3 regions of the Streptomyces sp. NBC_01314 genome follow, and region 1 is predicted to be linked to each of the others. Evidence: riboswitches for the same ligand, from Rfam matches in the RefSeq annotation. Region 1 holds a riboswitch; each other region holds the start of a gene.

The links. Region 1 has a riboswitch for cobalamin ahead of OG622_RS38270 (cobalamin biosynthesis protein). Riboswitches for the same ligand answer to the same signal wherever they lie in the genome.
Positions count from the first base shown of each region.
Region 2: linked by a shared signal. The riboswitch ahead of OG622_RS45085 (energy-coupling factor ABC transporter permease) and the one ahead of OG622_RS38270 (cobalamin biosynthesis protein) in region 1 are both predicted to bind cobalamin.
Region 3: linked by a shared signal. The riboswitch ahead of OG622_RS35250 (prenyltransferase/squalene oxidase repeat-containing protein) and the one ahead of OG622_RS38270 (cobalamin biosynthesis protein) in region 1 are both predicted to bind cobalamin.

Region 1 covers NZ_CP108394.1:8,701,721-8,711,840, reverse strand. Annotated here, with positions in the region: gene OG622_RS38285 (helix-turn-helix domain-containing protein) at 107-964, shown strand; gene OG622_RS38280 (hypothetical protein) at 1,425-1,670, opposite strand; gene OG622_RS38275 (DUF397 domain-containing protein) at 1,767-1,973, opposite strand; cobalamin riboswitch at 2,209-2,351, shown strand; gene OG622_RS38270 (cobalamin biosynthesis protein) at 2,460-3,431, shown strand; gene OG622_RS38265 (cobyric acid synthase) at 3,428-4,954, shown strand; gene OG622_RS38260 (putative cobaltochelatase) at 5,031-7,112, shown strand; gene cobO (cob(I)yrinic acid a,c-diamide adenosyltransferase) at 7,113-7,712, shown strand; gene OG622_RS38250 (cobyrinate a,c-diamide synthase) at 7,717-9,090, shown strand; gene OG622_RS38245 (ZIP family metal transporter) at 9,135-9,863, opposite strand; partial or broken gene OG622_RS38240 (cobalamin biosynthesis protein) at 10,045-10,120, shown strand, end outside.
Region 2 covers NZ_CP108394.1:10,256,783-10,266,902, reverse strand. Annotated here, with positions in the region: gene urtA (urea ABC transporter substrate-binding protein) at 1-164, opposite strand, end outside; gene OG622_RS45105 (MarR family winged helix-turn-helix transcriptional regulator) at 398-889, shown strand; gene OG622_RS45100 (substrate-binding domain-containing protein) at 846-1,964, opposite strand; gene OG622_RS45095 (HoxN/HupN/NixA family nickel/cobalt transporter) at 2,111-3,235, opposite strand; gene OG622_RS45090 (DUF1775 domain-containing protein) at 3,409-4,152, opposite strand; cobalamin riboswitch at 4,359-4,565, shown strand; gene OG622_RS45085 (energy-coupling factor ABC transporter permease) at 4,595-5,308, shown strand; gene OG622_RS45080 (energy-coupling factor ABC transporter substrate-binding protein) at 5,305-5,787, shown strand; gene cbiQ (cobalt ECF transporter T component CbiQ) at 5,794-6,543, shown strand; gene OG622_RS45070 (energy-coupling factor ABC transporter ATP-binding protein) at 6,540-7,403, shown strand; gene OG622_RS45065 (amidohydrolase) at 7,435-8,331, opposite strand; gene OG622_RS45060 (L-rhamnose mutarotase) at 8,328-8,639, opposite strand; gene OG622_RS45055 (aldo/keto reductase) at 8,636-9,670, opposite strand; gene OG622_RS45050 (SDR family NAD(P)-dependent oxidoreductase) at 9,667-10,120, opposite strand, start outside.
Region 3 covers NZ_CP108394.1:8,000,196-8,010,315, forward strand. Annotated here, with positions in the region: gene OG622_RS35230 (ECF transporter S component) at 1-406, opposite strand, end outside; gene OG622_RS35235 (ABC transporter ATP-binding protein) at 403-2,268, opposite strand; gene OG622_RS35240 (energy-coupling factor transporter transmembrane component T) at 2,265-3,383, opposite strand; gene OG622_RS35245 (SCO2322 family protein) at 3,506-4,216, opposite strand; gene OG622_RS35250 (prenyltransferase/squalene oxidase repeat-containing protein) at 4,315-5,676, opposite strand; cobalamin riboswitch at 5,792-5,926, opposite strand; gene OG622_RS35255 (phosphotransferase family protein) at 5,975-7,231, shown strand; gene OG622_RS35260 (MBL fold metallo-hydrolase) at 7,285-8,313, opposite strand; gene OG622_RS35265 (aldehyde dehydrogenase) at 8,595-10,088, shown strand; gene OG622_RS35270 (ferredoxin) at 10,095-10,120, shown strand, end outside.

The sequences.
Region 1 (10,120 bases):
ATGACGGCCGCTAGCCGATGACAGCTAACTCACCTACTCTATTGGGGAGTTACTGTTCGAAGGTGGCGGTCTGACGAGTCGGGTACGACATGTGGCAGGGAGCACCATGGCCAGGGACATCGATCCGAGCCTGAATCGACGCAGGCTTCGCATCGAGCTGCGCAAGGCGCGTGAGAACGCCGGGCTGACCCAGCGGGACGCGGCGCAACACCTGGAGTGGTCACTCTCCAAGCTGATCAGGATCGAGGCCGGCACCGTGAGCCTCGGCGTCACCGACCTGCGCGCACTCCTACAGATGTACGAAGTCACGGATGCCGAACGCGTGACCGAGCTGGAGAACGCGGCCCGGGGTTCGAAGGGCCAGTCCTGGTGGGCGCAGTACAGCGAGCTGGTGTCTCCGCAGTACGCCCAGTACCTCGGCTACGAGGGCGCGGCGAACAGCATTCGCATGTACAACCCCATCATCCTTCCCGGCCTCGTGCAGACCGAGGACTACGCCACCGCGCTGCTGTCCGCCCAGGCACCGGAGTCCCAGGTGCGCCAGCAGGTTGAGTTGCGTATCACCCGGCAGGAGCGCTTCTTCGAAAGCGAGAACGGCCCCACGATGAACATCGTTCTGGACGAGGCGGCCGTGCGGCGCGAAATCGGCGGTCCGGCGGTGATGCGGCGGCAACTGGACCACCTCAGGACGATGGTGGAGCACTCCCGCACAAGCCTCCAGCTACTGCCGTTCTCCGCCGGAGCCCACTACGGCATCGCCGCGCCGTTCATCCTGCTGGAGTTCAAGGACGACGACGACCTGCTGTACATCGAAGGTCCCACGGGGGGCCTGTCGAGCCGTGACGACCTGGGCCTCACAGCGCGCTACCAGGAGTGCTTCGAGGACATCAGCTCCATCGCGTACCGCGGCGACCGGATGGTCGGGGCGCTCGACGCGATCAAGGAGAGTCTCAGCAACGACTGACCCCGGGCGGGACACCCGGGCAGAGAAACGGGGGGAGGCCTCATGGCGGTCTTCGGAATACGGGCGTGGTGGCGGGGGTTGGGCTCAGCCCCCGCCGTTCCACCGGACAGCACGGCGAGAGATCCCGACGAGACGGCGGGCCGACAGGAGTCCGCCGCACTCGACGACTGCACCCTCAAGCCCTACCCCATGCAGCAACCCGAGTGGACCGACGCCCTCATTCGGGTCGAAAGCGCCCGGGTCGCCGGACAGATTCGCCTGCCGTCGGTACGGCTGCTGTTGGGCACGACATGCGGCAGCGCTCTGCTGTTCAGCATCTCCGTGGCCACTCGGGTCGCCCCGGGCGCTCCGCTCGGAGCCTCAACACCGTTGGCCACGGCTGTGATCGGCGCCGTGGGAGCAGCCCTGGTCACAGCGCTCGGGGCATGGCTGGGCAGAGCACTGCGCCACCGCACCGGCGTCAGTGGCGCTCCGGCCTCCGGGGCTGTGCCGCCGCGAGAGCCCGGTTCAGGACCCGGAGCCGCTCAGCGACCGGAGTGAGACCCCACCAGAGGCCGGCACCGGCGGCGACGAGAACGGTCACCACCAGCCAGACCAGACCGCGCACTTCACCTCCTGGGACGAGGAACGCCACCAGTGCGCCCGCACCGACTGCCAGCACCCCCATGACCGAGCAGAAGAGTGCCAGTGGCGCTGCCGCCGTCACCCACGTTCCGCGCGCGCGCTGATATCCCGTGCGCGACGAGACCGTCTTCCTGGGCCGATCTTCCATGTGTGCACCTCCCGTCCCCCGGGTGACCCGTCACGAGTCGCCCGTCCCCGGGTCCACAAGTCCAGCCAGAAAACCACACCACGCCGTGTAGCGGAAGGTGAGCACAGAGTTCTGGCTCCAGTTCGAGTCGCGCAACAGTACGCGCCCCCGCTCGGGCAGCACCTCGACGCACTCACCCTGCGTGCTGGAGTAACTGCTCCTGCGCCACAACCGCTCCGGCGAATCCCTGCCGACCACACCGACCTCCACCTCACCAGTCAGCGCGCCGACACGGCGTCCTCACCGCGGCGACCCGAGCGCCGTGTCCCGATGCCGCTCGTCGGCGCTCAGCTTTCGTACTGCCGTTCCCTCAAGTGTTCCCAGCTTGGGCATCGGGGAAGAGCGTGGAAAGAGCCGATTCGGGCGTCTGGCGATATTTCGGCGATGTGGGGCTCAGCACACCGCTGCACCGCAGGTCAACAGCAAGTTGACGGGTCTTCCGGGGGCGTGGTGGACTGCCGGGGCCATGTACGACGGTAGGAGAGGAAGCCGGTGCGAGTCCGGCGCGGTCCCGCCACTGTCACCGGGGAAGAACCTCCCGGGAGCCAGGAACTCTCGCCGTCGGTCTCGTCGAACCAGGGCGTGGACACCCTGAGTGAGGACATTTCGCCATGTGCGCCATGTGCGGCTGCTCGTCGGGCCTCGGTGCCCGGTCCCTGCCCGACCCCGTGATCGGCTGAACGGGTGTGTGCCGACCGCGTCTTCGCGTACGGCGCCGCCGCCGGACTCCTCGGTGATCTGCTGCTCGGTGATCCTCGCCGGGGCCATCCGGTCGCCGCGTTCGGGCGGGCCGCCGGTGCCGTGGAACGGGTGCTGTGGCGGGACCACCGGGGGTGGGGCGCGCTGCACACGGCGGTGTGCGCGGGTGGCGCCGTGGCGTTGGGGGCGGCTGCCGCGTCCGCGGTGCGGCCGTCGCGTGCGGCCTCCGTCGCGTTGACCGCCGCTGCCACCTGGGCCGTCGTCGGGGGGACCTCGCTCGGGCGGGAGGCCCGGGCCGTGGGGCGGTACCTGGAGTCCGGGGATCTCGAGGGTGCTCGTGCGCGGTTGCCGCATCTGTGCGGGCGGGATCCTCAGTCGCTCGACCCGGCCGGGATCGCGCGGGCCGTCGTGGAGTCCGTCGCCGAGAACACGTCCGACGCGGTGGTGGGGGCGCTCGTGTGGGGGGCCGTCGGTGGGGTGCCCGGGCTGGTCGGGTTTCGGGCCGTCAACACGTTGGACGCCATGGTCGGGCACCGGTCGGAGCGTTATCGGCGGTACGGGTGGGCCTCCGCGCGGCTGGACGATGTGGCGGGGTGGCCGGGGGCCCGGCTGACCGCGGTGCTGGCCGCGGCCGCGGGCGGGGATGCCCGGGGTGCCGTTCGAGCCTGGCGTGCCGATGCGGGGAAGCATCCGAGTCCCAACGCGGGGCCGGTGGAGGCGTCGTTCGCGGGGGCGCTCGGAGTGCGGTTGGGGGGCACGTTGTCGTACGGGGGGCGGGTTGAGCATCGGCCGGTGCTGAATGGGGAGGGGCGGGCTGTCGCCGTGGCGGACATCGAGCGGGCTGTTCGGTTGTCCCGGCGGGTGAGTTGGCTGGCGTTGGGGGTCAGTGCGGGTGGGGCGGTGCTGCGAGGGCGGGTTTCGAGGCGCCCGGCGCGGCGGTTGAGGAGTCAGGGATGAGTGGCGGACTACTGGTCGCCGGGACCACCTCCGACGCCGGGAAGAGTGTCGTCACCGCCGGGATCTGTCGGTGGCTCGTGCGGCAGGGGGTCAAGGTCGCGCCCTTCAAGGCGCAGAACATGTCGCTCAACTCCTTCGTGACGAAGGAAGGCGCCGAGATCGGGCGGGCTCAGGCCATGCAGGCGCAGGCCTGTCGGGTGGAGCCCAGTGCCCTCATGAACCCCGTTCTGCTGAAGCCCGGGGGTGAGCGGAGCAGCCAGGTGGTGCTGCTGGGCAAGCCCGTGGGGGAGATGAGTGCGCGCGGGTACCACGGGGGGCGGCAACAGCGGCTGCTCGGGACCGTGTTGGAGTGTCTCGCCGAGTTGCGGGGCACGTATGACGCGGTGATCTGTGAGGGGGCCGGTTCCCCCGCCGAGATCAATCTCCGGAGGACCGACATCGTCAACATGGGGATCGCCCGGAACGCCGGGCTTCCCGTGCTCGTCGTCGGCGACATCGACCGCGGTGGGGTCTTCGCGTCGTTCTTCGGGACCGTCGCGCTGCTCTCGCCCGAGGACCAGGCGCTCGTCGCCGGGTTCCTCGTCAACAAGTTCCGGGGGGACGTCTCCCTGCTGGAGCCGGGGCTCGACATGCTGCACGGGCTCACCGGGCGGCGGACGTACGGCGTGCTGCCGTTCCGGCACGGGCTCGGGATCGACGAGGAGGACGGGCTGCGGATCTCGCTGCGGGGGACGGTCCGGGAGTCGAACGTCGCGCCGCCCGTCGGGGCGGACGTGCTGCGGATCGCCGTGTGCGCGGTGCCGCTGATGTCCAACTTCACCGACGTGGACGCGCTCGCCGCCGAACCCGGTGTCGTCGTGCGGTTCGTGGACCGGGCCGAGGAGCTGGCCGACGCCGACCTCGTCGTCGTTCCGGGGACCCGGGGGACGGTGCGGGCGTTGGACTGGCTGCGGGAACGCGGGCTCGCCGACGCCCTGGTGCGCAGGGCCGCGGAAGGGCGGCCGGTGCTCGGCATCTGCGGGGGGTTCCAGGTGCTCGGCGAGCACATCGAGGACGAGGTCGAGAGCCGGCGGGGGCATGTGGACGGGCTCGGGATACTGCCCGTGCGCGTGCGCTTCGCTCCCGGGAAGACGCTCACACGGCCCGTCGGGGAGGCCCTCGGGGAGCCGGTCGAGGGATACGAGATCCATCACGGGGTCGCCGAGGTCCTGGGCGGGGTTCCCTTCCTGGACGGATGCCGGGTCGGGCAGACCTGGGGCACGCACTGGCACGGGTCGTTGGAGTCGGACGGGTTCCGGCGGGCCTTTCTGCGTGAGGTGGCGGCCGCCTCGGGGCGCCGTTTCGTGCCGGCCGCCGACACGTCGTTCGCCGCGCTGCGCGAGGAGCAGCTGGACCGGCTCGGCGACCTGATCGAGGAACACGCGGACACGGACGCGCTGTGGCGGCTCATCGAGTCGGGCGCGCCGGCGGGACTGCCTTTCGTGCCGCCGGGAGCACCGGGAGTACCGGGAGCGTCCGGATGAGCACAGGCTCGCTGTTGAACGACCGGCCGCGGGTCAACCGCCCGTGGCCGGAGGGTGACTTGGAGGGCGACGCAAAGTGAGTGTTCCGTTTCCGTTCACGGCCGTCGTCGGCCAGGACGACCTGCGGCTGGCGCTGCTGCTGAACGCGGTGTCGCCGGCGGTCGGCGGTGTGCTGGTGCGCGGTGAGAAGGGGACCGCGAAGAGCACCGCCGTGCGGGCGCTCGCGGCGCTGCTGCCGGAGGTGGAGGTCGTCGTCGGCTGCCGGTTCTCGTGCGATCCCGCGAAGCCGGACCCCGCGTGTCCGGACGGGCCGCACGAGCCGGCGTTCGAGACGCGGCCGTCGCGCATGGTCGAGCTGCCCGTCGGCGCCTCCGAGGACCGGCTCGTCGGCGCGCTCGACATCGAGCGGGCGCTGTCCGAGGGCGTGAAGGCGTTCGAGCCGGGGCTGCTCGCGGACGCGCACCGGGGGATCCTCTACGTCGACGAGGTCAACCTGCTCCACGACCACCTCGTCGACCTGCTGCTCGACGCGGCCGCGATGGGCGCCTCGTACGTGGAGCGCGAGGGTGTCTCCGTACGGCATGCCGCGCGGTTTCTGCTCGTCGGGACCATGAACCCCGAAGAGGGTGAGCTGCGGCCGCAGTTGCTCGACCGGTTCGGGCTGACCGTCGAGGTCGTGGCCTCGCGGGAGCCGGACCAGCGGGTGGAGGTCGTACGGCGGCGGCTCGCCTATGACGACGACCCGGCGGCTTTCGTGACCCGTTGGGCGGACGAGGAGACCGACGTACGGCAACGGGTCGTCGCCGCACGGGAGTTGTTGCCGTCCGTGGTGCTGGGCGACGGGGTGCTGCGGCAGATCGCGGCGACCTGTGCGGCCTTCGAGGTGGACGGGATGCGGGCCGACATCGTGATGGCCCGGACGGCGACCGCGCTGGCCGCGTGGGCCGGGCGGACCGAGGTGCTCGCGGAGGATGTGCGGCAGGCGGCGCTGCTCGCGCTGCCGCACCGGCGGCGGCGGAATCCGTTCGACGCGCCCGGCCTCGACGAGGACAGGCTCGACGAGACGCTGGAGGAGTTCGCGGAGCCACCGGCGGACTCGGCAGACCCAAAGGACCCAGAGGACCCGAAGGACCCGAAGGACGAAGACCCCGATCCCGATCCTGACGGGCCCGGTGGCGGTGGGCAGCCGCCCTCCTCCGAGCCCGACGGGCCGCAGGGCGGCGACAGTGGGGCTCGGTCCGAGAGCGGGGAGGGCGTGCCGGCGCAGGCTCCGGCCGCCGGGGAGCAGTCCGCCGTACGGGCCGCCGAGCCCTTTCGTACGAAGGTGTTGAGCGTGCCGGGGCTCGGGGAGGGCGCTACCGGGCGGCGTTCGCGGGCGCGGACCGAGCACGGGCGCACGACCGGGGCGCGTCGGCCTCGCGGCACGCTGACCAAGCTGCATCTGGCGGCGACCGTGCGGGCCGCCGCGCCGCATCAGCGGACGCGTGGCCGGTCCGGGCCGGGGCTGGTCGTCCGCCGGGACGATCTGCGGCAGGCGACCCGGGAGGGGCGCGAGGGGAACCTCGTGCTGTTCGTGGTCGACGCCTCCGGGTCGATGGCCGCGCGGCAGCGCATGAGTGCCGTGAAGGGCGCTGTGCTGTCGCTGCTCCTCGACGCCTATCAGCGGCGGGACAAGGTGGGTCTGGTGACCTTCCGGGGGTCGGCCGCCGAGGTGGCGCTGCCGCCGACCTCGTCCGTGGACGCGGCGGCGACCCGGCTGGAGTCGCTGCCGACGGGTGGACGGACGCCGCTCGCCGCCGGGCTGCTCAAGGCGCACGACGTGCTGCGGGTGGAGCGGTTGCGGGACCCCGCGCGTCGGCCGCTGGTCGTGGTGGTGACCGACGGCCGGGCGACCGGCGGGCCGGAGCCCGTCGCGCTCGCCGGGCGGGCGGCGCGGCTGTTCGCGGCCGAGGGCACCGCCTCCGTGGTCGTCGACTGCGAGTCGGGCCATGTCCGGCTGGGGCTCGCCGGGCAGCTCGCTGGTGAACTGGGCGGTACGGCGGTGACGTTGGACGAGCTGCGCGCGGACTCCATCGCCGGGCTGGTTCGGGATGTGCAGGGAACGCACGGGACGCACGGAACGCAAGGACCGCAGGGAACTTCGAGGAGGGCCGCGTAGATGCCGCAAGGACAGCCGAGTGTCGTACCCGACGACGGACTGACGACTCGTCAGCGCCGGAATCGTCCGCTGGTGTTCGTGCACACGGGCGTGGGCAAGGGCAAGTCCACCGCCGCGTTCGGGCTCGCGCTGCGCGCCTGGAACCAGGGGTGGCCGATCGGGGTGTTCCAGTTCGTCAAGTCGGCGAAGTGGAAGGTCGGCGAGGAGAACGCGCTGCGGGTGCTCGGGGCGTCCGGTGAGGGCGGGTCCGTCGACTGGCACAAGATGGGCGAGGGCTGGTCGTGGGTGCAGCGCGACGGGCAGATGGACAACGAGGACAAGGCCCGGGAGGGCTGGGAGCAGGTCAAGCGGGACCTGGCGGCCGAGACGTACAAGCTGTATGTGCTGGACGAGTTCGCGTACCCCCTGCACTGGGGGTGGATCGACACCGACGAGGTCATCGAGGTGCTGCGGGACCGGCCGGGAACCCAGCATGTCGTGATCACCGGGCGGAACGCGCCGGAGAAGCTCGTCGACTTCGCGGACCTCGTGACCGACATGTCGAAGGTCAAGCACCCCATGGACGCGGGCCAGAAGGGCCAGCGGGGCATCGAGTGGTGACGTCGTGACCTCCTCCCTTTCCACTCCCCTGCCCTCCGTCCCCCGGCTGGTCATCGGCGCGCCCTCCTCGCGCAGCGGCAAGACCACCGTCGCCACGGGGCTGATGGCCGCGCTCACCGAGCGGGGGCTCGCCGTGTCCCCGCACAAGGTGGGGCCGGACTACATCGACCCCGGCTATCACGCGCTCGCGAGCGGGCGGGTGGGGCGGAACCTCGACGCGTATCTGTGCGGACCGGATCTGGTCGCGCCGCTCTTCGCGCACGGGGCGCGCGGGTGCGACATAGCCGTCGTCGAGGGTGTGATGGGGATGTACGACGGGGCTTCGGGCCAGGGGGAGTTGGCGTCCACCGCGCATGTGGCGAAGCTGCTGCGGGCGCCGGTGGTGCTGGTCGTGGACGCCTCGTCGCAGTCACGGTCGGTGGCGGCGCTGGTGCACGGCTTCGCCTCCTGGGACCCCGAGGTGTGGATGGGGGGCGTGATCCTCAACAAGGTCGCCTCCGACCGGCACGAGGAGTTGCTGCGGGACGCCCTGGAGTCGACCGGTGTGCCCGTGCTGGGGGTGCTGCGGCGAGCCCCTCAGGTGGACACGCCGTCCCGGCATCTGGGACTGGTACCGGTCGCCGAGCGACGACGCGCGGCGGTGGAGGCCGTGGCGGCGATGGCCGCGCAGGTACGGGCGGGGTGCGATCTGGAGGCGCTCGTCGCGCTCGCCCGCAGCGCGGGGGCGCTGTCGGGTACGGCGTGGGAGCCGCCCGTCGCCGACCCCACGGACAGGCGGGAGGTGGTCGCCGTGGCCGGTGGGCCCGCGTTCACCTTCTCCTATGCCGAGCACGCCGAGCTGCTGACCGCCGCCGGCGCCGAGGTCGTCGTCTTCGACCCCCTGCGCGACGAGCAACTGCCTGACGGAACAGGCGGGTTGGTGATCGGCGGCGGGTTCCCCGAGATGTACGCCGCCGAACTGTCCGCCAACGAGCCGCTGCGGAAGGCGGTCGCCGAGCTGGCGTTCGGCGGGGCTCCGGTGGCCGCCGAGTGCGCCGGACTGCTCTACCTGTGCCGGGAGCTGGACGGGCGGCCCATGTGCGGGGTGCTCGACGCGACGGCACGGATGGATGAGCGGCTGACCCTCGGATACCGGGACGCCGTGGCCGTCGGCGACAGCGTGCTCGCGCCGGCCGGGACCCGGATGCGGGCGCACGAATTCCACCGGACGGTCGTCGAGCCGGGGGCCGGACCGGCTCCCGCCTGGGGGGTACGCAGCCCACGGCCGCGGGTCGAGGGGTTCGTGCAGCAAGGGGTGCACGCGAGTTATCTGCACACGCACTGGGCGGCCGAGCCCGGTGTCGCCCGGCGGTTCGTGGAGAGATGCCGGACCTCATGAGCGGCGGCCCGGTCGGAGCCCCGGTCGGCTTCGCGCCCTCCCGCTCACTCCGCCACGCCCACCACCAGCCAGATGAAGGCCGCTCCGGCGACGGTGCACAGCAGGGTGGAGCGGGCCGGGTGTTCGTGGTGGGCCTCGGGGAGGATCTCGGCGGCGGCGAGGTAGAGCAACGCGCCGCCGAAGAAGCCGAGGTAGCAGCCGAGGGGGCCCTCCGGGATCGTGAACAGCAGGGTGGAGGCGGCTCCGACCACCGGGGCCGCCGCGTCCGCGAACAGCATCGCGAGCGCACGGCGGCGGGCGTTGCCGTAGAGGCTCGTCAGCGTGTAGGTGTTGAAGCCGTCCGCGAAGTCGTGGGCGATCACCGCGAGCGCGACCGCGATGCCCATGCCCTCGCCGATCTGGAAGGCCGCGCCGATCGCGACGCCGTCCATGGCGCTGTGCCCGACCATCGCGGCGGCGGCCGTCAGACCCACCTGGGGCGTACGGCCGTTGTTCTCCTCCCCGCCGTGCGCCGCCTGGCGTACGGCCAGCAGGCGTTCCACCAGGTGGGCCAGGAGAAAGCCGGCGACGAACAGCAGCAGCGCCGCCGGTACGCCGAAGATCTCGCCGCCGGCTGCCTCCAGTGCCTCGGGGAGCAGGTCGAGGCCGACCACGCCCAGCATCAGGCCGCCGGCCAGGCCCAGCACCAGGTGACGGCGGTCCGTCACCCGTTGTGCCGTCCAGCCGCCGACCAGCGTCATCAGGAACGCGCCGAGTGCTACGAAGACCGCCATGCGTACTTGCTACCGGAAGAGCGGGGGCTGTCGGCTGCGGCGCCCCGAGCGAGTGCGGAGTGGGGAGGCCGGGTTCTGACCGCGGATTCGTCGTGGCTGGTCGCGCCCACGCGGCGGAGCCGCCTCTGCCGCAGCCCGGCGCCCCTTACGGGGCTCTGCAGTGGCTGACCATCTGCTCGGCTCCCTCGTCATCGGTGTGGGCGCCTCCAGAGGCGCGCCGGTGGCGGAGATCCTCTGCCTGATCGAGGGCGCCCTGC
Region 2 (10,120 bases), 1.6 Mb from region 1:
AGCAGGCCCACCTTGACGGTGTCGCCGGAGGTGTCCGCCTCCGCTCCGGCGGCCGACGACGTGCCGCTGCCCGTCTTGGCGCCGCACGCGCTGAGGGCGGCGGTCGTGCCGAGCGCCGACGCGCTCACGAGGAGACCCCGTCTGCTGATACCGATCCCGGACATCAATACCTCCTAGGTCGCTGAAGTGCGACCACAGCCTGCGAGGCAACTGTTTCCCATGCGTTTCGGCGCAATTGAAGAACAGTTTCTGGAGGAAGTATTTTTTTGAGGCTGCGAAATACTTGTTACTTCTCACAGAAAGGATGCGCTTCTGATCCCTCTGTCAGGAGCGGGGGGCGAGGTTAAGCTTTGGCATCACCGTCGCGGGGGCGGCTGAAGGCGAGTTGAGGAGTGCGATGGCGAGGCGGCCCGAGGAACTGCTCCACCTTCTGACCCGGGCCGAGCGCCTCTCCGTACGCCGAGTCCAGTCCGTGCTCGACGAGTTCGACAGTTCCGTCGAGGCCTGGCGGGTACTCGATCTGCTCTCCGACGGGCAGGGTCACAACATGACGGCTCTCGCCGAACACGCCTTCCTGCCGGCGCCGAGCCTGACCAAGCTGATCGACCAACTCGTCGACCAGAACCTGGTCTTCCGCCGCGTCGATCCCGTGGACCGGCGCCGCGTCCTCGCCCACCTCACCCCGCGCGGCCTGGAGCGATGGCAACTGCTCGCCCGCGAAGTGCGCGCCGACTGGGCCGAGTCGGAGCCGCTGACCGACGAGGACACGAAGCTGCTGGGAAGCCTGCTGGGTCGGCTGGCCCGGACCCTGGAGGGCGACGGACCCCCCGACGGCCGGGGAGGGGTCAACGCAGGTCGTGCGGAGCGCGCAGCTGGGCGAGGACGTTGAAGTCGCAGCCTTCCGCCCTCGCGAGGTAGATGCGCTGGCGCACATGCCGCCCGTCCAGGCCCAGCAGGCCACGCGGACCCTCGTAGGAGACGGTGTCGGCGGCCGCCCCGATGGCGGCCACGTCCAGGGCGCGCGCCCGTTCGACGAGCGCGGCGAGCAGCAGGACGCCCTCGTAGCAGGACTCGCCGACGCCGCCCGGCGTGGGCGCCTCCAGACCGAAGCGGCCGGCGTACTGGCCGTGGAAGTCCAGGGTGTTCCGGTCGGCGAGCGAGGCGAAGAAACCGGCCGTGCTGTACAGGTCGAGGGTGGCCTCGGGGCCGCTGCCCATCAGCATGTTCTCGTCCATCAGCGTGCTCAGCCGCAGGCACCGCCGGTCGAGCCCGGAGGCGGCGAAGGCCCGGTTGAAGCGGACCGCGTCGCTGCCGACCAGGAGCATCAGGACCCCGTCGGCGTCGGCCCGCTCGATACGGCGCAGGACGTCCTCGAAGTCCTCGGTGCCGAGCGGCAGATACGCCTCGCCGCTGACCCGGCCCCGGCACGCGCGGGCGTAGCCCCGGGCCGCCCGTGCGGTCCGGCGGGGCCACACGTAGTTGTTGCCGACGACGAACCAGCGGCGCACACCGCGTGACTCGGCGAGCAGCCGCATCGCGGGCAGCAGTTGCCAGGAGGGCGTCTCGCTCGTCATGAAGACGCCCTCGGTGCGCTCCCCGCCCTCGTACAGGGCCGTGTACACGTACGGCACCCGGTGCGCGATGCGTGGGGCCACGGCCTGCCGGACGGAGGAGATGTGCCAGCCGGTGACGCCCTGCACCGCGCCCGAGGCGACCAGTGCCTCGACGTCCTCGGCGACCCGCCGCGGCTCGGCCCCGCCGTCGACCTCGATCAGCCGCAGCTCCCTGCCGAGCACTCCCCCGGCCTTGTTGACCTCCTCGGCGGCCAGCCGCGCGCACGCGCCGCAGGTGGGGCCGAAGATCCCTGCGGGGCCCTGCATCGGGTAGACGAGCGCCACGTTCAGGGTCGAGTCGTCGGCCGTGAGCCGCTCTGGGGTGTGGAGGCGCGGCGGTGGCCGGTTCATGGGTTCATGATGGCGTGATCGTCGTCGGCGCCCCAGGCGGTGCCACGGATCGAGACCGATTCGTAGGCCGGGGCGGAGGGTGGGTCACGGGGGCGCGGGGGCGCGGGGGCGCGGGGGCGCGGGGGCGCGGGGGCGCGGCTGGATGTTCAGCCCGTCGTCCACTTCTCCTCGATCCGCCCGAACCGCCACACCAGCAGCGCGACCGCCCAGGTGACGAAGAACAGGCCGACGACGACGTAGCCGATGATGTTGAGGTCGAGGCCGACGACCCAGTCCCAGAACGTGCCGCGCAGATGGGCCTTCTCGGCGACGAGGCCGAGCAGTTCGACGGTGCCGATGATGAGGGCGACGGCGACCGAGAGGCCCGTGATGGTGAGGTTGTAGTAGACCTTGCGGACCGGCTTGGAGAACGCCCAGCCGTAGGCGAAGTTCATGAACGAGCCGTCGATCGTGTCCAGGAGGGACATACCGGCCGCGAACAGGATCGGCAGGCACAGGATCGCGTACCAGGGCAGTCCTGAGGCCGCGCCCGAACCGGCCAGAACCAGGAGCGCGACCTCGGTCGCCGTGTCGAACCCGAGGCCGAAGAGCAGACCGAGCGGGAACATCTGCCAGGGACGGGTGATCGACTTCATCAGCCGCCCGAGGACGCGGTTCATGAACCCCCGGCTGTTCAGCCGCTCCTCCAGGGCGGCCTCGTCGAAGGAGCCCGAGCGCATCTCCCGGAACACCTTCCAGATGCCCACCATGATCACCATGTTGATGATGGCGATGACATAGAGGAACGTCCCGGAGACGGTGGTGCCGATCCAGCCGGTGAGGTCGTGCAACCCGGAGGCGCCGTTGCGCACAGGGCCGGCGAGCGCCTTGACGCCGAGGGTGAGCAGGAAGGTGAGGACGAAGACGATCGACGAGTGGCCGAGGGAGAACCAGAAGCCGACCGACAGCGGGCGCTGCCCCTCGCCCATCAGTTTGCGGGTGGTGTTGTCGATGGCGGCGATGTGGTCGGCGTCGAAGGCGTGCCGCATTCCCAGGGTGTAGGCGGTGACGCCCATACCGATGCCGAAGGTCCTGCTGCCGACGCTGTAGTGCTCGGGGGCGACGATCACGACCAGCGTGAACCAGCCGATGAGATGCAGCGCCAGGATGAACCCGGCCATACCGCCGAGACTCGCCCACTCCCCGCGCGTCATCGAGTCGCGGATCCGACGCCATGAGAAACCGCCCTTCTCGGTGGTGGCCGAGGGGGCGGTGTCGGTAACAGGAGCCATGGGGGCGTGCGCCTCACTCGTCGTGCCGTGTGCGTGCCGTCGGACCCCTTCAGCCTTGTGCGGCGGGATGGTAACTGCAAGAGGGTCGCAGTAAAGCCCCTGCCACATTTCGGTCAGGTCAGAGTCCTTCGATGGACGGCGCGGTCGCACGAGCTCCCGAGCGTGCGGACCTGTCAGGTGGTCCCCTCCCGACGGGACCGGAACCACCACAGACCGCCGCCGAGTGCGAGGAGGACGGCCGCGCCGATACCGAGCGGCACGGCGAGGGAGACACCGTCGTCGCCGTCGGCGCTGTCCGCAGCGGGCTCCGCCGACGCCGTGGAGGCCTTGGCACTCGGTTCGGGGGACGGGGAGGGGGAGGCCTTCGTGGGCTCCTCCGACGGGGTGGGGCTGACGACTTCGGCGCCGGGTGCGGCGGCCTTCAGGTCCAGACGGGGTGCCGGGTGACCGTGCCCGTGGCCGTCCCCCTCGGATTCCTCCTCCAGTTCGATCCAGCGGTCCACCTTGCCGTCGCTGTACGACTGCAGGGTCTTGAAGGCCAGAGACTTGGCGTCGGGCAGCTGCCGTACGGTGACGGCGTACTCGACGTCCTCCCCCACCGCGAGCTTCGTGCCCGAGACGGTGTAGCCCCGGCCTGTGGGGGCGAACTTCCAGCCGTCGGGGCCCTCCTCGTAGGTGATGTCGGAGGGGACCAGGCCCTTGGGGAGGATCACTTCCAGCTTGGTGATGCCGGCCGAGGCGGACTCCGACTCCGCGGAGAAGGTCAGTTCGACGTTCTGGTCGAGGGCTCGGGCGCCCTCCGCCTCGACCTCCGTGTGGGCCACGGCCGGCCCCGCGATGGCGACGGTGACCGCGAGCGCGGCTGCGGTGAGAACGCCGAGACGGCGCGAACTGCGTACCAAGGTCGGGCGGTGCACTGCGGACTCCCTGTGCCGACGGCGTGAAGGGTGCATTCAAGCGCAGGGCAGGACCTGTGGCCAAGGGCGACCACCTGTACGAACAGTTCCCGCCATCCGCCGCCATCCGTCGCCATCGGGGTTCGCTCGTGTGCGGCGTGGGGGCGGTGGGGCGTGCGCCGGGGTGTGAGCTGTTCCACGGCGCCCGCGCGCCCCTGGTCTCCGCTTGTCAGCGTCCTTATGTGGGCACTACTGTCACCACGCCTTGGTGAACGGGAAATCCGGTGTCATGCCGGTGCGGCCCTCGCCACTGTGATCGGGAAGTCCGGCTCCAGTCCTCACGGACAGCCACTGGGTCTTTGTGACCCGGGAAGGCGGAGCATGGGCGGTGTCACCCGTAAGCCAGGAGACCGGCCAAGGCGCGTCAACCATCCACGAGGTGCTGGAGAGGGTCTGCTGAGCCATGCACATAGCCGAGGGTTTCCTTCCTCCGGCGCACGCGATCGCCTGGAGCGTCGCGTCCGCGCCATTCGTCGTCCACGGAGTCCGGGCACTCACCCGTGAGGTCAAGGAGCATCCCGAGAGCACGCTGCTGCTCGGCGCTTCGGGTGCCTTCACCTTCGTCCTGTCCGCGCTGAAGCTGCCGTCGGTCACCGGGAGTTGCTCCCACCCCACCGGCACCGGCCTTGGCGCCATCCTGTTCCGGCCACCGATCATGGCGGTCCTTGGCACCATCACCCTGCTCTTCCAGGCCCTGCTGCTCGCGCACGGCGGTCTGACCACGCTCGGCGCCAACGTCTTCTCGATGGCGATCGCCGGCCCCTGGGCGGGGTACGGGATCTACCGGCTGCTGCGGCGGTTCGACGTGCCGCTGATGGTCACGGTGTTCTTCGGCGCGTTCGTCGCCGACCTCGTCACCTACTGCGTCACCAGCGTGCAGCTCGCGCTCTCCTTCCCCGACCCGAGCAGCGGCTTCCTGGGCGCGCTCGGCAAGTTCGGCTCCATCTTCGCCGTCACCCAGATCCCCCTCGCGGTCAGCGAAGGTCTCCTCACCGTGCTGGTGATGCGTCTGCTGGTGCAGTCGAGCAAGGGCGAACTGACCCGGCTCGGCGTGCTCCTGGCCGGCAGGCGCGACGGCACCGAGACCGAGGCCGAGACCCAGGCGGTGGCCCGATGAACCGGAACACGAAGATCAACGTCCTGCTGCTGCTCGTCGTGGCCGCGCTCGCCGTCCTGCCACTGGCCCTCGGCCTCGGCGACCACAAGGAGGAGCCCTTCACGGGCTCCGACGGCGAGGCGGAGACGGCGATCACCGAGATCGAGCCGGACTACGAGCCGTGGTTCTCGCCCCTGTACGAGCCGCCCTCCGGTGAGATCGAGTCGGCGCTGTTCTCCCTGCAGGCGGCGCTCGGCGCGGGCGTCCTCGCCTACTACTTCGGTATCCACCGGGGCCGCCGCCAGGGCGAGGCGCGGGCCCGGGCAGAGCTGGACGGGGCCGGGGACACCACCGCGGCCGGGACTGCCGAGGCGGTTCCGGCGGGCGCGACGGTCGCGGCCGGCACGGCAGTTGTGACGGCCACGGCAGCCGCGAAGGCCTCGCCCGGCGACGAAGGCCCGTCCGGTGCTGCCGGGGAGTCCCCCGCCGGGCGGGGCTGAGCCCTCGTGCTGCCGATCGACGCGGCGGCGCACAGCAGTCGCTGGCGCCGCCGCCATCCCGTGGACAAGGCCGTGCTCGGGCTCGGCCTCACCGTGCTCGCGATCTCCCTGCCGCCCTGGCCCGGCGCGGCCCTGGTCCTGCTGACCGCGCTCGTCGTCCTGCTGGGCCCGGCGGGCGTGCCCGGCCGTCGCCTGTGGCGTGCCTACCGGGTGCCGTTGGGCTTCTGCGTGACCGGCGCGCTGCCGCTGCTCGTCCAGGTCGCCGGGCCCGACGGGTTCCTCACCCTGGCCGACGGCGGCCCGGCCCGCGCCGGGGAGCTGCTGCTGCGCACCTCGGCCGCCTCCCTCGGCGTCCTCCTGTTCGCCTTCACCACACCCATGTCGGACCTGCTGCCGCGCCTGGTGAAGGCCGGGGTGCCCGCGCCGGTCGTGGACGTGGCGCTGGTCACGTACCGCATGAGCTTTCTGCTCCTGGACTCCGTGCGCCGGATCCGGGAGGCACAGGCCGCCCGGCTGGGGCACACCACGCGGGCCGCCACCTGGCGTTCGCTCGCCGGTCTCGGCGCCACCGCGTTCGTACGGGCCTTCGACCGCGCGGCCCGGCTGCAGACCGGGCTCGCCGGGCGGGGGTACGACGGCACCCTGCGTGTCCTGGTACCCGAGGCCCGGGTCTCGGCCCGCTTCACCCTGGCCAGCGTGGCGCTCCTCGCGGCCTTGGCCGTCCTCACCTTCGTCCTGGAAAGGCCGCTGCCATGAGCGAGCCCGAGCTGGTCGCCCTGCGGGGCGCGTCCTTCGCGTACGAGGACGGTCCGGCCGTGCTCAGCGATCTCGACTTCGAGGTGCACGAGGGGCGCGCGCTCGCCCTGCTGGGCCGCAACGGCAGCGGCAAGACCACACTGATGCGGCTGCTCAGCGGCGGGCTGCGGCCCCGCACGGGCGAACTCTCGGTCGAGGGGCGGCCGGTGACGCACGACCGGAAGGGTCTGACCCGGCTGCGTACGACGGTCCAGCTGGTCGTCCAGGACCCGGACGACCAGCTGTTCGCGGCGTCCGTCGCGCAGGACGTGTCGTTCGGGCCGCTGAACCTCGGGTTGTCCGACGCGCAGGTGCGGACCCGGGTGGACGAGGCGCTCGGCGCGCTCGGCATCAGTGCCCTCGCCGACCGGCCCACCCATCTGCTCTCCTACGGGCAGCGCAAGCGGACCGCCATCGCCGGCGCGGTCGCGATGCGGCCCAGGGTGCTGATCCTCGACGAGCCGACCGCCGGGCTCGACCCCGACGGACAGGAGCGGCTCCTCGCCACCCTGGACGAGCTGCGCCGGTCCGGCACCACCGTCGTGATGGCCACCCACGACGTCGATCTCGCCCTGCGCTGGGCCGACGACGCGGCGCTGCTCACCCCGTCCGGCGCGCGCACGGGCCCGGTGGCCACGATGCTCGCCCGCACGGACCTCCTCCAGCAGGCGGGGCTGCGGTTGCCCTGGGGGATCGCGGTCACGCAACTGCTCCGCGAGCAAAGGCTGTTGACCGGTGAGGAGTCCGGCCCGCGCACCCCGGAGGAGCTGGCCTCCATGGCGGGGGCGCGCGTCGCTCCCCCGATACCGGCCGACGGCTGAGGAGCCCCCTCGGAGTCTTCGGCGGGGCCGCTCACACGCGCAGGCCGTAGACGCGGACGGCGGTTCCCGCGAAGACGTCCCGGTGTTCCGACGGGCCCAGTCCGGACATCAACGCCCCTGCCGCGTCGAGGACTTCGAGGTAGTCGGAGGCGAGCCGGCAGACGGGCCAGTCGGAGCCGAACATCAGCCGGCCGGGGCCGAAGGCGTCCAGCACGGTGTCGGCGTACGGGACGAGGTCCGCGACGGACCAGGTTTTCCAGTCCGCTTCCGTGACCAGGCCGGAGAGCTTGCAGACAGTGTTCGGAAGGGCGGCCAGTCGCCGTATCCGCCCCGCCCACGGCTCCAGTTCGCCGGAGGTCACGGGCGGCTTCGCCAAGTGGTCGAGGACGAAGGTGAGTCGGGGGAGGCGTGCCGCCGCCTCCACGGCGGCCGGGAGTTGGTGGGGCTTGACCAGGAGGTCGTAGACGAGTCCCGCGTCGGCGACGGCGGCCAGGCCCCGCAGGACGTCCGGGCGTACCAGCCAGCGGGGATCGGGTTCGCCCTGCACCTGGTGGCGGAGGCCCACCAGGTGCTCACCGCCGGGCCCTTCGCGCAGCTCGGCGAGGGCGGCGGCGACATCGGGCGACGTGAGGTCGGTCCAGCCGACTACCCCGGCGACCAGGTCGCTGTCGGCGGCCAGGGCCAGGAACTCGGGGGTCTCCTCGGGCACGGTGACCGTCTGCACCAGCACCGAGGCGGTGACACCGGCGGCGCGCGCCTCCGGTTCCAGGTCGCGGAGGGTGAAGTCGCGGCGCAGCGGGGCGAGTTCGGGGCCGGTGATCCAGTCCTGGTCGCGGACGGAGAGGTCCCAGACATGGTGGTGGGCGTCGACGATCACGGGGCGGGCGCCGGTGCCGGTCGGCGCTTCCGCGGGTGCCGCGCCGCTCACAGTTCCCACACCACGGGCAGGCCCGCGTCGGAGCCCTCCGCCGAGTAGTCGTGGACGATGTCGAGCAGGTCTGCCATGCGGGCCTGCCAGGCGATGTTGACCGGGAGTTTCTCCAGTTCGGCGATCATCGCCGCGTAGTCCTCGACCTCCAGCAGGTGGAACAGGTCGGTGCCGCTGCGCCAGATCGTCCACCGGCTCACCCCGGCGGCACGGATGGCGGTGGTCAGCTCCTCGGGGACCTCGCGGTGGGCCGCCTCGTACTCCTCGACGCGGTCCGCACGGACCCTGGTGTGCAGGGCGATCCTCACGACGGCTCCTTCGGCGACGGGGTTTCTTCGAGAGTCGTGGGCACGGGGGCTTCCGGGGCGAGCAGGCCCTCCGCGCGCAGCTCGTCCCAGAGGGCGGCCGGGACGGGGTGGCGGGCCTGCTCCACGGTGTCGCGGACCTCGGCGGGTGAGCGGGCTCCGGTGAGAACGCTCGCGACGGCCGGATGGCCGAGCGGGAAGCGGAGGGCGGCGGCGCGCAGGGGCACACCGTGGCGTTCGGTGACCGCCTTCAGGCGCAGGGCCCGTTCGAGTACGGGTTCCGGGGCGGGCGCGTAGTCGTAGGTGGCGCCCGGCCCGGGGTCGGTGAGCAGGCCGGAGTTGAAGACGCCGCCGATGAGGACGCTCCGGCCGCGGGCGGCGGCCTCGGGGAGCAGTTCGGCGAGGCCTTCCTGTTCCAGGAGGGTGTAGCGGCCGGCCAGGAGGACGACGTCGATGTCGGTCTCGCGCAGGAAGCGGGCCGGGAGCGCGGACTGGTTCATGCCGACGCCGATGGCGCCGACGACGCCTTCGCCGCGCAGTTCTTCGAGTGCCGGGTAGGCCTCGTCGAGGGCCTGTTCGGCGTGGTCGTCGGGGTCGTGGAGGAGGACGACGTCCACCCGGTCGAGGCCGAGGCGGCCCAGGCTGGCTTCGAGGGAGCGGCGGACACCGTCGGCGCTGAAGTCCCAGACGCGGCGCAGGGTCGCGGGGACGGCGAAGCCGTTGGCCAGGTCGTCGCCCGCGCCACCGCCTTCGCCGTTCCCGTCGGCGGGCACCAGCAGACGTCCGACCTTGGTGGAGACGGTGTACGAGTCCCTGGGGCGGTCGCGCAGGGCGGCGCCCAGGCGGCGTTCGGACAGGCCGAGGCCGTAGTGGGGGGCCGTGTCGAAGGTGCGGATCCCGGCGTCCCAGGCGGCGTCGACCGCGGCGGCGGCCTCCTCGTCGGGCACCGGGCGGAAGAGGTTGCCGATGCCCGCGGCGCCGTACGACAGCTCGGTGACGCGGACATCGGTGCGGCCGAGTGTCCTGGTCCTCATGAGCCCGCCGGGCGGATCCGGAGGCCCTGCATGCCGCCGTCGACGGCGAGGGCGGTGCCGGTGACGGAGGCCGCGGCGGGGCTCGCCAGGTACACGATGGCGGCGGCGACCTCGTCGGCGGTGACCAGACGGCCCAGGGGCTGGCGGGCGTTGAGGGCGGCGCGCTCGGCCTCGGGGTCGTCGGCGGCGTCGAGGAGCCTGCCGACCCAGGGGGTGTCGGCGGTGCCGGGGTTGACGCAGTTGACGCGGATGCCCTCGCGGACGTGGTCGGCGGCCATGGCGAGCGTCAGCGAGAGGACGGCTCCCTTGCTGGCGGAGTACAGGGCGCGCTGGGGCAGGCCCGCGGTCGCGGCGATGGAGCAGGTGTTGACGATGGCCGCGTGGGACGAGTTCCGCAGATGCGGCAGGACGGCCCGGCTGACGCGCACCGAGCCGAGGACGTTGACGTCG
Region 3 (10,120 bases), 700 kb from region 1:
AGCCGAAGCCGGGGCCGAGGACGCGGCCGCTGAGGAGCATGAGGAAGAACATCGGCTCGATGCCGGCCGTCCCCGCTCCGATCGGCCGCAGCGCCGCCCCGGTCGCCGCGAGCACCCCGAGCATCGCCACCGCCTTCGCCCCCAGCCCGGCCTCGGAGAGCGTCGCGCCGACGACCCCGACCAGCAGCACCAGCAGCCCCGCGAACAGCCAGGGCGCGTCCTTCGCGTGCGCGGTCACCTGCGAGCCGGGGTCCGCGAAGAAGGGCCAGCTGAAAGCCGCCGCACCGATGAGGCTGACGAGGACGAGGGCGGCGATGGTGCGGGGGGAGAGGGGGACGGGGCGGGGACGTGGGCGGCGGCGAGCGGGGGTGGGGGGTTCGGTGTCGGTGGGGGAGGAGCCGCTCATGGCTGGCGCCCTTCCGCCTTGGCCCCGCCCTTTTCCTCCGGCTCGTCCCCGGCCTGCCCTTCCGCCTTGACTCCAGCCTGTTTTTCCAGCTCGGCCCCGCCCCGTTCCTCCGGCCCGGCCGCCCGCAGGGCGCGTCGTACCTGTGCTGCGGTCAGCCACTTCTGGGGTGCGAGGATCTTTGTGACCTGGGGGGCGAAGGAGGGGGAGCCGACGACGACCTCGGGGGTCGGGCCGTCGGCGACGATCTCGCCGTCGGCGAGGATCAGGACGCGGTGGGCCAGCTCGGCGGCCAGTTCCACGTCGTGCGTGGCCAGGATGATGGCGTGGCCGTCGGCGGCGAGCCCGCGCAGGGTCGTGACCAGGCGGGACTTGGCCGCGTAGTCGAGGCCCCGGGTCGGCTCGTCGAGGAGGAGCAGCGGTGGGCGGGCCGTGAGGACGACCGCGAGCGCGAGGGCCAGCCGCTGCCCCTCCGACAGGTCACGGGGGTGAGTGTCGTCCCCGATCCCGGGCAGCAGCTCGGAGGCGAGCCTCCGGCACGTGCCCGGCTCGGCCCCCGCGTCCCGGTCCGCCGCCGCGCACTCCGCCGCGACGGTGTCGGTGTACAGGAGGTCGCGCGGCTCCTGCGGTACGAGCCCGACCCGGCGTACGAGATCCTTCGGCGCCGTGCGGTGTGGCGTCAGCCCGCCCACGCGCACCGAACCGGCCGCCGGTTCCACCAGTCCGACCAGCGCGGAGAGGAGCGTGGATTTGCCGGCGCCGTTGCGGCCCATGAGAGCGATCGTCTCGCCGGGGGTGACGGTGAGGTCGATGTGGGTGAGGGCGTGGACGTGGCCGCGGTGGACATCGAGGGCCCTGACTGTCGCCGGTTCGGCGGGAGGTGAGGGGGTGGGAGGGGTGGAATGTTTGCCGAGGAGGCGCCGGAGGAGGGGGGAGGGGCGGGCCGGGGGGAGCTCGGGGGCTTCTGTGCGTCGCGGGGTGCGGGTGGGTTGTGGTTGATCGGGCGGTTCCCCGCGCCCCTTTGGAGCGCGGGTGGTGTCCGGTGTTCGAGTCGCGAGGCGTTCCCGCAGTGGTCCCGCGCGGCGGCGGGCGTCCCGCACCGTCAGCGGCAGTGGGGACCAGCCCGCCAGCCGCCCGAGGTCCACCACCGGCGGATACACGGGAGAGACCGCCATGATCTCGGCCGGGGTGCCGAGGGTCAACGGGGCACCGGGGGCCGGGAGGAGGGCGACCTGGTCGGCGTACTGGACGACGCGTTCCAGGCGGTGTTCGGCCATCAGGACGGTCGTGCCGAGGTCGTGGACGAGTCGCTGGAGCACGGCCAGGACCTCCTCGGCGGCGGCCGGGTCCAGCGCCGAGGTCGGCTCGTCGAGGACGAGCACACGCGGGTGCGGGGTGAGGACGGACCCGATGGCGACGCGCTGCTGCTGGCCGCCGGAGAGCGTGGCGATGGGACGGTCGCGGAGCCCGGCGAGCCCCAGCAGGTCGAGCGTCTCCTCCACCCGGCGCCGCATGACGTCCGGAGCGAGCCCCAACGACTCCATCCCGTAGGCGAGTTCGTCCTCGACGGTGTCCGTCACGAAGTGCGACAGCGGGTCCTGCCCCACCGTGCCGACCACGTCGGCGAGTTCACGAGGCTTGTGCGTACGGGTGTCCCGCCCGGCCACCGTGACCCGGCCGCGCAGGGTGCCGCCGGTGAAGTGCGGCACGAGCCCGCTCACCGCCCCGAGCACCGTCGACTTGCCGACGCCCGACGGCCCGACGAGCAGCACGAGTTCACCCTCCGGGACCTCGAAGTCCACGCCCTGGACGGTGGGTTCCGCCACTCCCTTGTACGTCACGGAGACATCCTCGAAGCGGATCACGCGGGTTCCTTCGTCGGTGGGGCGGCGTTCGGCTGGGTGCGCGGCGGGGCGGGCCTCGACGAGGCGGGCTTCGGTGGGGCGGGCACCACGAACGCGGGGAGTAGGCCCAGCAGGATCGCGGCGGCCGGCCGGAGGGGGAGGTCCGGGGAGGTGAGGGGTACGACGGTGGGGTGCAGGGCGGCGGAGTCGTACGCGCCGAGGACGATCAGCAGCACGGCGACGGCGATGCCGGACCCGGCCACCAGCCACGCGCGCCCGCCCCACACGTCCGGCCGGTAGCGGGTGCGCGGCGAGCGACGGCCGCCCAGCCGCAGTCCGGTGAGCGCGGCGGCCAGCCCGGCGAGCAGCACGGGGAGGCCGTAGGTGCCGCCCTCGGCGGTCAGTACGCCGTACGTTCCCGCGCAGACGCCGAGCAGCCCGCCGAGGGTGAGCGCGGCGGTCGTACGGCGGACCGGGGCGGGGACCTGTGCGGTACGGCCGTAGCCGCGCGAGTCCATCGCGGCGGCGAGCGCGACCGATCGCTCCAACGCGCCCTCCAGCACGGGCAGTCCGACGTGCAGCAGCCCCCGTACGCCCCGGTCCGGCCGCCCTCGCAGCCGCCGCGCGGCCCGCAACCGCTGGACGTCCGCCACCAGATGCGGTGCGAACGTCATCGCCACCACCACGGCGACGCCCGCCTCGTACAGGGCGCCGGGGAGCGACTTGAGCAGCCGCGCCGGGTTCGCGAGGGCGTTCGCGGCGCCGATGCAGATCAGCAGGGTGGCCAGCCGCAGCCCGTCATACAGCGCGAACAGAAACCCCTCCGCTGTGACCCGGCCACCGAGTCGGATCCCCTGTGACCAGTCGGGCAGTGGCACTTCGGGGAGCGTGAACAGGGTGTGCGTACCGGGGATGGGCGAGCCCAGCACGATCGCGAAGACCAGCCGAATGAGCAGTACGGCGAGACCGAGCTTCACGAACGCGGTGTACGACCGGGCCCAGGGCGCGTCGGTCCGATGCGTGGCCACGACGTATCCGGCGACCGCGACGAGGAGGCAGAGGAGAAGGGGGTTGGTGGTACGGGACGCGGCAGTCGCGAGCCCGAGGGCCCAGACCCACCAGGCGAGGGGGTGCACGCCGAGCTCCCTGCTCCCCCTGACCACCGGCAGTCGTGCCGCTGGGCCGGCTTCCCGCCCCGTCGTCTCGGCCGCGGGTAGTTGTGCCGGTCGGCTGAATTTCCGCCACCACCGCATCCGCCCTACCTCCGACGCCGCCGCGCCTGCCACACCGCAGCGGCCCCCAGCACGGCGACCACTCCCACGCCCGCGAGCAGCCCGACGGACGGCCCGCCCCCTTCGTCGGAGGTGACAGCGCCAGCGGGCGGCGAACTCGGTTCGTCCGTGCGGGCGTCGCCGGTGGGATCGCCCCCGGCATCGGTATCGACATCGGCGCCGGTATCGGCATCGGCATCGGCATCGGAGCCGACCGCCTCACCGCACCCCTTCCCCGGATAGTCGGCGATCGCGCAGAGCATCGCGTTCGTGTCGTACCGAAGCGGCTTCGCGACGGACGCCAACGCCTCGGCCGTACTCGCGTCGTCCGGAACGCGCGCACACGCCGTACGCGCCGTCGGCGGCGTCTCACCGGCCGGCGCGTCCGCCGCCGTACCGAAGTCGATGACCAGCGCGACCCGCTTCTCCCCACCCCGCGCGGCTGTTTCCCCACAGATCGCGGCGAAGTCGGCGGCCCCACGCGGCTGGGCCGCGTCCGCGGAGTCCCTGCTGACCGCGAACCGGAACCCCTGGACATCCCCGTCGGACGGCCGCGCGGTCGACGGTCCCTGCGTGGCATACGTCCAGGCCGAACCGTCCCGATCCCAGAACGACCAGTAGCGGTACGCCGAGGCATGAGCCTGCCCCACGCCCACGCTCCCCAGCAGGAGCAGGATGCCGCTCAGCAGCGGCAACACGCCACGCAGCCGGGGCCGGGGCAGAAGAGGCGAGGCCGACCACGACGAGCCCGTCGGCGCGGCAGTCGACCTGATCGCGGCGGCCCTCCGGCGGCCGATCACGCCTCCCGCCGCTTCCTGCCGGCCCTCACCAGTACGAACCCGACGACGCCCCCGACAACGGCGAGCCCGAACCCGATCGCCCACCACGCGCCAGCCCCGAGACCGGCGCCGTCCTCCTCCCCGGTGGCGGTCTCGTCGCTCGGTATGGAGGAGTAGTCGTCCACGTCGCGCGCCGGACCGGTCTCCTTCAGCTGGGCCACGAGGTCGGCGCCACCGAAGTCGCGCGGGTCGTCACCGGCGGCGTGCGCGGCGAAGACGAGCTGGGCGTACGCGGCGGGGCCGGCCTTGGCCGCCCAGACGCCGTAGTTCTTCTCCAGCCAGGCGAGCGGCTTCGCGGTCGCGCCCTTGTCCCCGGCGGCGGCGAGCGCGACGACCGCGTCGGCGGTGTTGCCGTGGTCGGGCTGATCCTCCGCACCCGCGAGGGCGGACGTCAGAAAACCGTCGGCGGCGAGGGCGCCGGCCAGGTAGTCGGCCCCGTTGTGGGCCAGATCCTCCGGCGAGTCACCCGAAACGCACTCCCCGACGGAATCCCCTTGTTTCCCCGGCCCGTTCCCCGCCTCGGCGGCGAACCCCTTGCCCAGGCTGCCGAGTACGGCGGCGGCCGTGGCGTCGGCGTTCGCGGCGAGACCGCCCTTCTTGTCGGGCTGATAGGCGAAGGCGCCGCCGTCGTTCCCGCCGTCCTTCCCACTCCCCTTGCCGTCCTTCTCCCCGTCCCCGCAGGGGATGGCGAGGGCGCGGAGGGCGTCATAGGGCGAGTTGCCGGCCTTCTTCTGCTTGTCGGGGGCGTCGCCCACGGCGGTCAGCGCGCCGATCACGACGGACGTCGAGTTCGCGTCGCTGGGCCCGCCGGCGGTGTAGCCCCAGCCGCCGTCCTTGTTCTGGTTGTCCTTCAGCCAGCGCACCGCCCGCCCCGTCTCGGCGTCCTGTCCTCCGACCGCGGCGAGCGCCTGGACCGCGGCGGCCGTGCTGTTGGTGTCGACCGTCGTCCTGGCATCGCACCGCGCGGTGGCGTCGGCCCGGTACGCCGCGAACGCCCCGCTCGCGCACTGCTGCCCGACGAGCCACCGCACGGCGCCGGCACCGGGCTTCTCCTCCACGGTGTCCAGCGCGAGCAGCGCGAGGGACTGCCGCCAGACACCGTCGTACGTGGGGTCGGTGGAGCCGTACAGGCCGGTGGGGATCGCCTGCGACGGCGAGGCGGAGGGAGCGGCGGATGCCACGGGAGACGCGTCGTCGGCGAGAGCGACCGGCGCGAAACCGCCACCGAATCCGCCACCGAATCCGCCACCGAGTCCGGTGCCGAGCCCGGCTGTGACGGCCAGTACGGCGACTACCGCGGCGCTGCGGCGGACATTCATGATCGGCGGCTGCCTCTCCCTGACGGGGAGCCGGGCGCACGGCGAAGCGCCGGGCGGCTCGGCTCCGTATTCCTCGACGGTGCCGTACACCGGCGGGCCGCCGGTGACGCGAGCCGGTCACGATTCCGTACAGGGCAGTCCGACTTGCCTCCCCCTTGCCGGGGTCGGCTCACGGTTGCGGGTCAGCGCCGGATTTGCACCGGCTTCCCCCCGTACGGGTGTGATGACGACCCGGTCACTCTACCTGCCGGTAGCCAAAAGCCTGAGGGCAGTTGGTGCGCCGGGATAGGTTCGGGCCATGCGCACGGGGAGACTGCTGGGGTCCGGCCGCACGGCCGACGTGTACGAACTCCACACCGACGAAAGCGAGTCCGCGACGGCCGGGCCCGCCACCCTCGTCGCCCACAGCGAAGCCACCGCCCCCGACGGACTCGACGACGGTGACGGAGCTGACGGACATACCGGACGCGGTGGGCGCCCCGGGCGCAACGGGCTTACCGGACCCGCCGCAGCCGACGGACACCACACGGTCGATGGGCCCAACGGCCATTTCGCGGCCGACGGAGCCGGCGGGAGCGGCCGAGGCGACGCGCTCGGTTGGGCCGAGGGGCCGTCCGGGGACGGCGGACCTGGAAACCGTGACGCAGCCAGCGGCCCTGGTGGCCCCGGCGACCGTGGCGAAGTCGGCGGGCGCGGCGGCCGTCGCGGCCTCGGCGGCCGTGCCGCAACCGGCCGAACCGGGAGCCCGGAAGGCGCCGTCGGTGCCTGGGTGTTGCGGCGCTACCGGGACGGCTGGGGTGACGCGGCCGCCGAGGCCGAGATCATGGAGCACGTACGGGCCCACGGGTACCCCGTCCCGCGCGTGCGCTCGGCGAGCCGTACGGAAATGGTGCTGGAGCGGCTGTCCGGCCCGACGATGCTGGAGGCCGTCGCCACCGGTCTGCTCGACCCGGCGCAGGTCGGCGCCACCCTGGCACGCCTCCTGCACTCCCTCCATGCCCTCCCGCCTCGCAACCAAGCGCTCTGCACGCCCCGCGGCCAGGACATCTCCCCGCCCCGCGACCAAGACATCTCCCTGCCCGGCAGCCAAGACATCTCCCCGCCCCGCAGTCATACGCCCGGCCACTCCCTCAGCCCCACCGCCGCCGCGCCGCCCCCCACCCGCGGGGCGTCGTCCACAGCGCCCACACCCCGCGTCCTCCACCTGGACCTGCACCCCGAGAACGTCATCCTCACGACCCACGGCCCCCGGGTCATCGACTGGAGCACTGCCGAGGAGGGGCCGCCCGGCCTCGACTGGGGTACGTCCGCAGTGATCCTCGCCCAAGTCGCCGTCGACACCGCCGACTTCCGTGCCGAGATGGCCCACGCCACACTCGTCTCCCTCCTCCTCGCCCAGCAGCCCGACGGCCCCTCCGCCCTGACGGAGGAGGGACTCGTCGAGGCGGGACGGCGCCGCGCGGCCAACCCGACGATGACCGCGCGCGAAGTGGAACTCGTGGGAGCCGCCGAGGAGTTGATCCGCTCCCTCATGCTTCCGGCGACGGTGGCCTGAGAGCACGGCCTGGTGAGGGCGCGGCGGCGGCCTCCAGCCTCGACGAAAGCCCCTCACACCGCCACATACGTCACCGGATCGCTCCCCGTCACCGCCTCCGCCCGCCCCAGCTTCACCAGTCGCCGCAGATGCGCCTCCGCCTCGGAGACCGCGATGTTGCGGGAGCCGAAGGGGATCTGGGGCCAGGGGCGGTTCCACTCCATGCGTTCGGCGAGTTGCCAGGGGGTGAGGGGAGAGGCGAGGAGGGCGAGCAGGCCGGTGAGCCGGGACTCGTGGTGGGCCAGCAACTCCCGTACGCGGGCGGCGGAGTCGGTGAACGCGTACTGGTGGGCGGGCAGGACCTCGGCGGCGCCGAGGCGCCCGACGCGTTCCAGGGAGTCGAGGTAGTCGCCGAGGGGATCGGTGACGGTGTCGTCGTCCGGGTCCTCGTACAGGCCGATGTGCGGGCTGATCTCGGGGAGGAGATGGTCGCCGGAGAACAGGCGGCCGTGGCCGGGGAGCCGGGAGGGATGCTCCTCCTCCAGATGGAGGCAGACGTGGCCGGGCGTGTGGCCCGGCGTCCAGATCGCGCGGACGCGGCGGCCGGGGAGGTCGAGGAGTTCCCCGGGGACGATCTCGCGGTCGGGGAGCGCGGGGGAGAAACCGGGCAGGGCGCGGGGGCGGCGCGGGCTGCGCAGTGGGGCGAGGTGTTCCTCGGGTGCGCCCGCGGCCGTGAGTTTGTCCGTCATGTACGTGAACCAGCGGTCGGGGCCGGTCCCGCGCGTGCGCCGTACGATCGCAGTGTCCGCCGCGTGCATCGCGATCCACGCCCCGGACGCCTCGCGCACCGCCCCCGACAGCCCGTGGTGGTCGGGGTGGTGGTGCGTGATCACGACCCCGTGGATCTCCGCGACCGACGTACCGCAGGCCGTCAGACCCGCGGCGAGCGTGTCCCACGACGCCGGGTCGTCCCAGCCGGTGTCGACGAGGACCGGCCCGCGGTCGGTGTCGACGACGTACACGAGGGTGTGGCCGAGCGGGTTGTCCGGGATGGGGACCTCGACGGACCGTACGCCTCCGCCGTGATCGTGCACGTGTGTCATGCGCTCCCCCTGTCGTCGATGCCCCGTTGATGACCCGATCACCGCGCGCTCCGGCCACTATAACTAGAACGGGTTCCACCGGGAGTCCGGATGATCCGGTGTGCAGTCCGTGGACTCCTCTCACTGGAACTGGTATCTGTTCCCTATCCCTCACGATCTGATGACTCGTCAGAATCTGAGTCTGGGTCGGAATCTGAATCTGAATCTAAGTCTGCGCACCTGCGGACTCGCGAACTTGGAACTTGCTGGAGAAGAGAACTGGCTCCGGGAGGCAGTCGGCCATGACCGAACTCGTGGAACACGGACAGCTGTTCATCGGCGGGGAGTTGACCGACCCCCTGGGCACGGACGTCATCGAGGTGGTCTCGCCGCACACGGAGGAGGTCATCGGTCGCGTCCCGCACGCGTCGCGCGCGGACGTCGACCGGGCCGTGGCCGCCGCGCGCCACGCCTTCGACCACGGCCCCTGGCCACGTATGACCCTCGACGAACGGATCGAGGTCGTCGCCCGCATCAAGGACGCCTTCGCCGTACGGCACGAGGAGTTCGCCCGGATCATCAGTTCCGAGAACGGCACCCCGTTCACCTCCAGCGTGATGGTGCAGGCGCTCGCCTCGATGCTGGTGTGGGACGCGGCGATCACGACGGCGCGCGGATTCACGTACGAGGAGCGGCGGGACGGCGTGCTCGGCAAGATCCTCGTCCGGCGCGAGCCGGTCGGCGTGGTCGCGGCGATCGTCCCCTGGAACGTCCCGCAGTTCACCGCCGCCGCGAAGCTCGCTCCCGCCCTCCTCTCGGGCTGCCCGGCGATCCTGAAGGTGTCGCCCGAAACCCCCCTGGACGCCTACCTGTTGGCGGAGATCGCCGCCGAGGCCGGCCTGCCCGAAGGTGTTCTCTCCATCCTTCCCGCCGACCGCGAGGTCAGCGAGTACCTGGTCGGGCACCCGGGCGTCGACAAGGTCTCCTTCACCGGCTCGGTCGCCGCCGGCAAACGGGTCATGGAGGTCGCCGCCCGCAACCTCACCCGCGTCACCCTGGAGCTGGGCGGCAAGTCGGCGGCCGTGATCCTGCCGGACGCGGACGCGCAGACGGCCGTCAACGGCATCTCCCCCTTCGCCTGGATGATCAACGGGCAGGCCTGCGTCGCCCAGACCCGCATCCTGGTCCCGCGCAGCCGCTATGACGAGTTCGCCGAGGCCTTCGCGGCCTACGCCTCCGCGCTCAAGATCGGCGACCCCCTCGACCCCGCCACCGAACTCGGCCCCCTCGTCGCCGCCCGCCAGCAGCGCCGCAGCCTCGACTACATACGCATCGGCCAGGAGGAGGGTGCCAAGATCCTCACCGGTGGCGGCCGTCCGGCCGGCCTGGAACGCGGCTGGTACGTCGAGCCGACCCTCTTCGGCGACGTCGACAACTCCATGCGCATCGCCCGCGAGGAGATCTTCGGCCCGGTGATCTGCCTCCTCCCGTACGGCGACGAGGCCGAGGCCGTACGCATCGCCAACGACTCCGACTACGGCCTCAGCGGCAGCGTCTGGACCGCAGACGACGAACACGGCATCGACATCGCCCGCCAGGTCCGCACCGGCACCTACTCCGTCAACACCTTCAGCCTCGACATGCTCGGCCCCTTCGGCGGCTACAAGAACTCCGGCCTGGGACGGGAGTTCGGCCCCGAGGGCTACGGCGAGTACCTGGAGCACAAGATGATCCATCTGCCGGCCGGGTACGAGCCGCCCACCGTCGTCACCGTTACCGTCGACGGAGAGGACTGACAGGGCATGGGTGACCGCTGGCACGTGGAGGT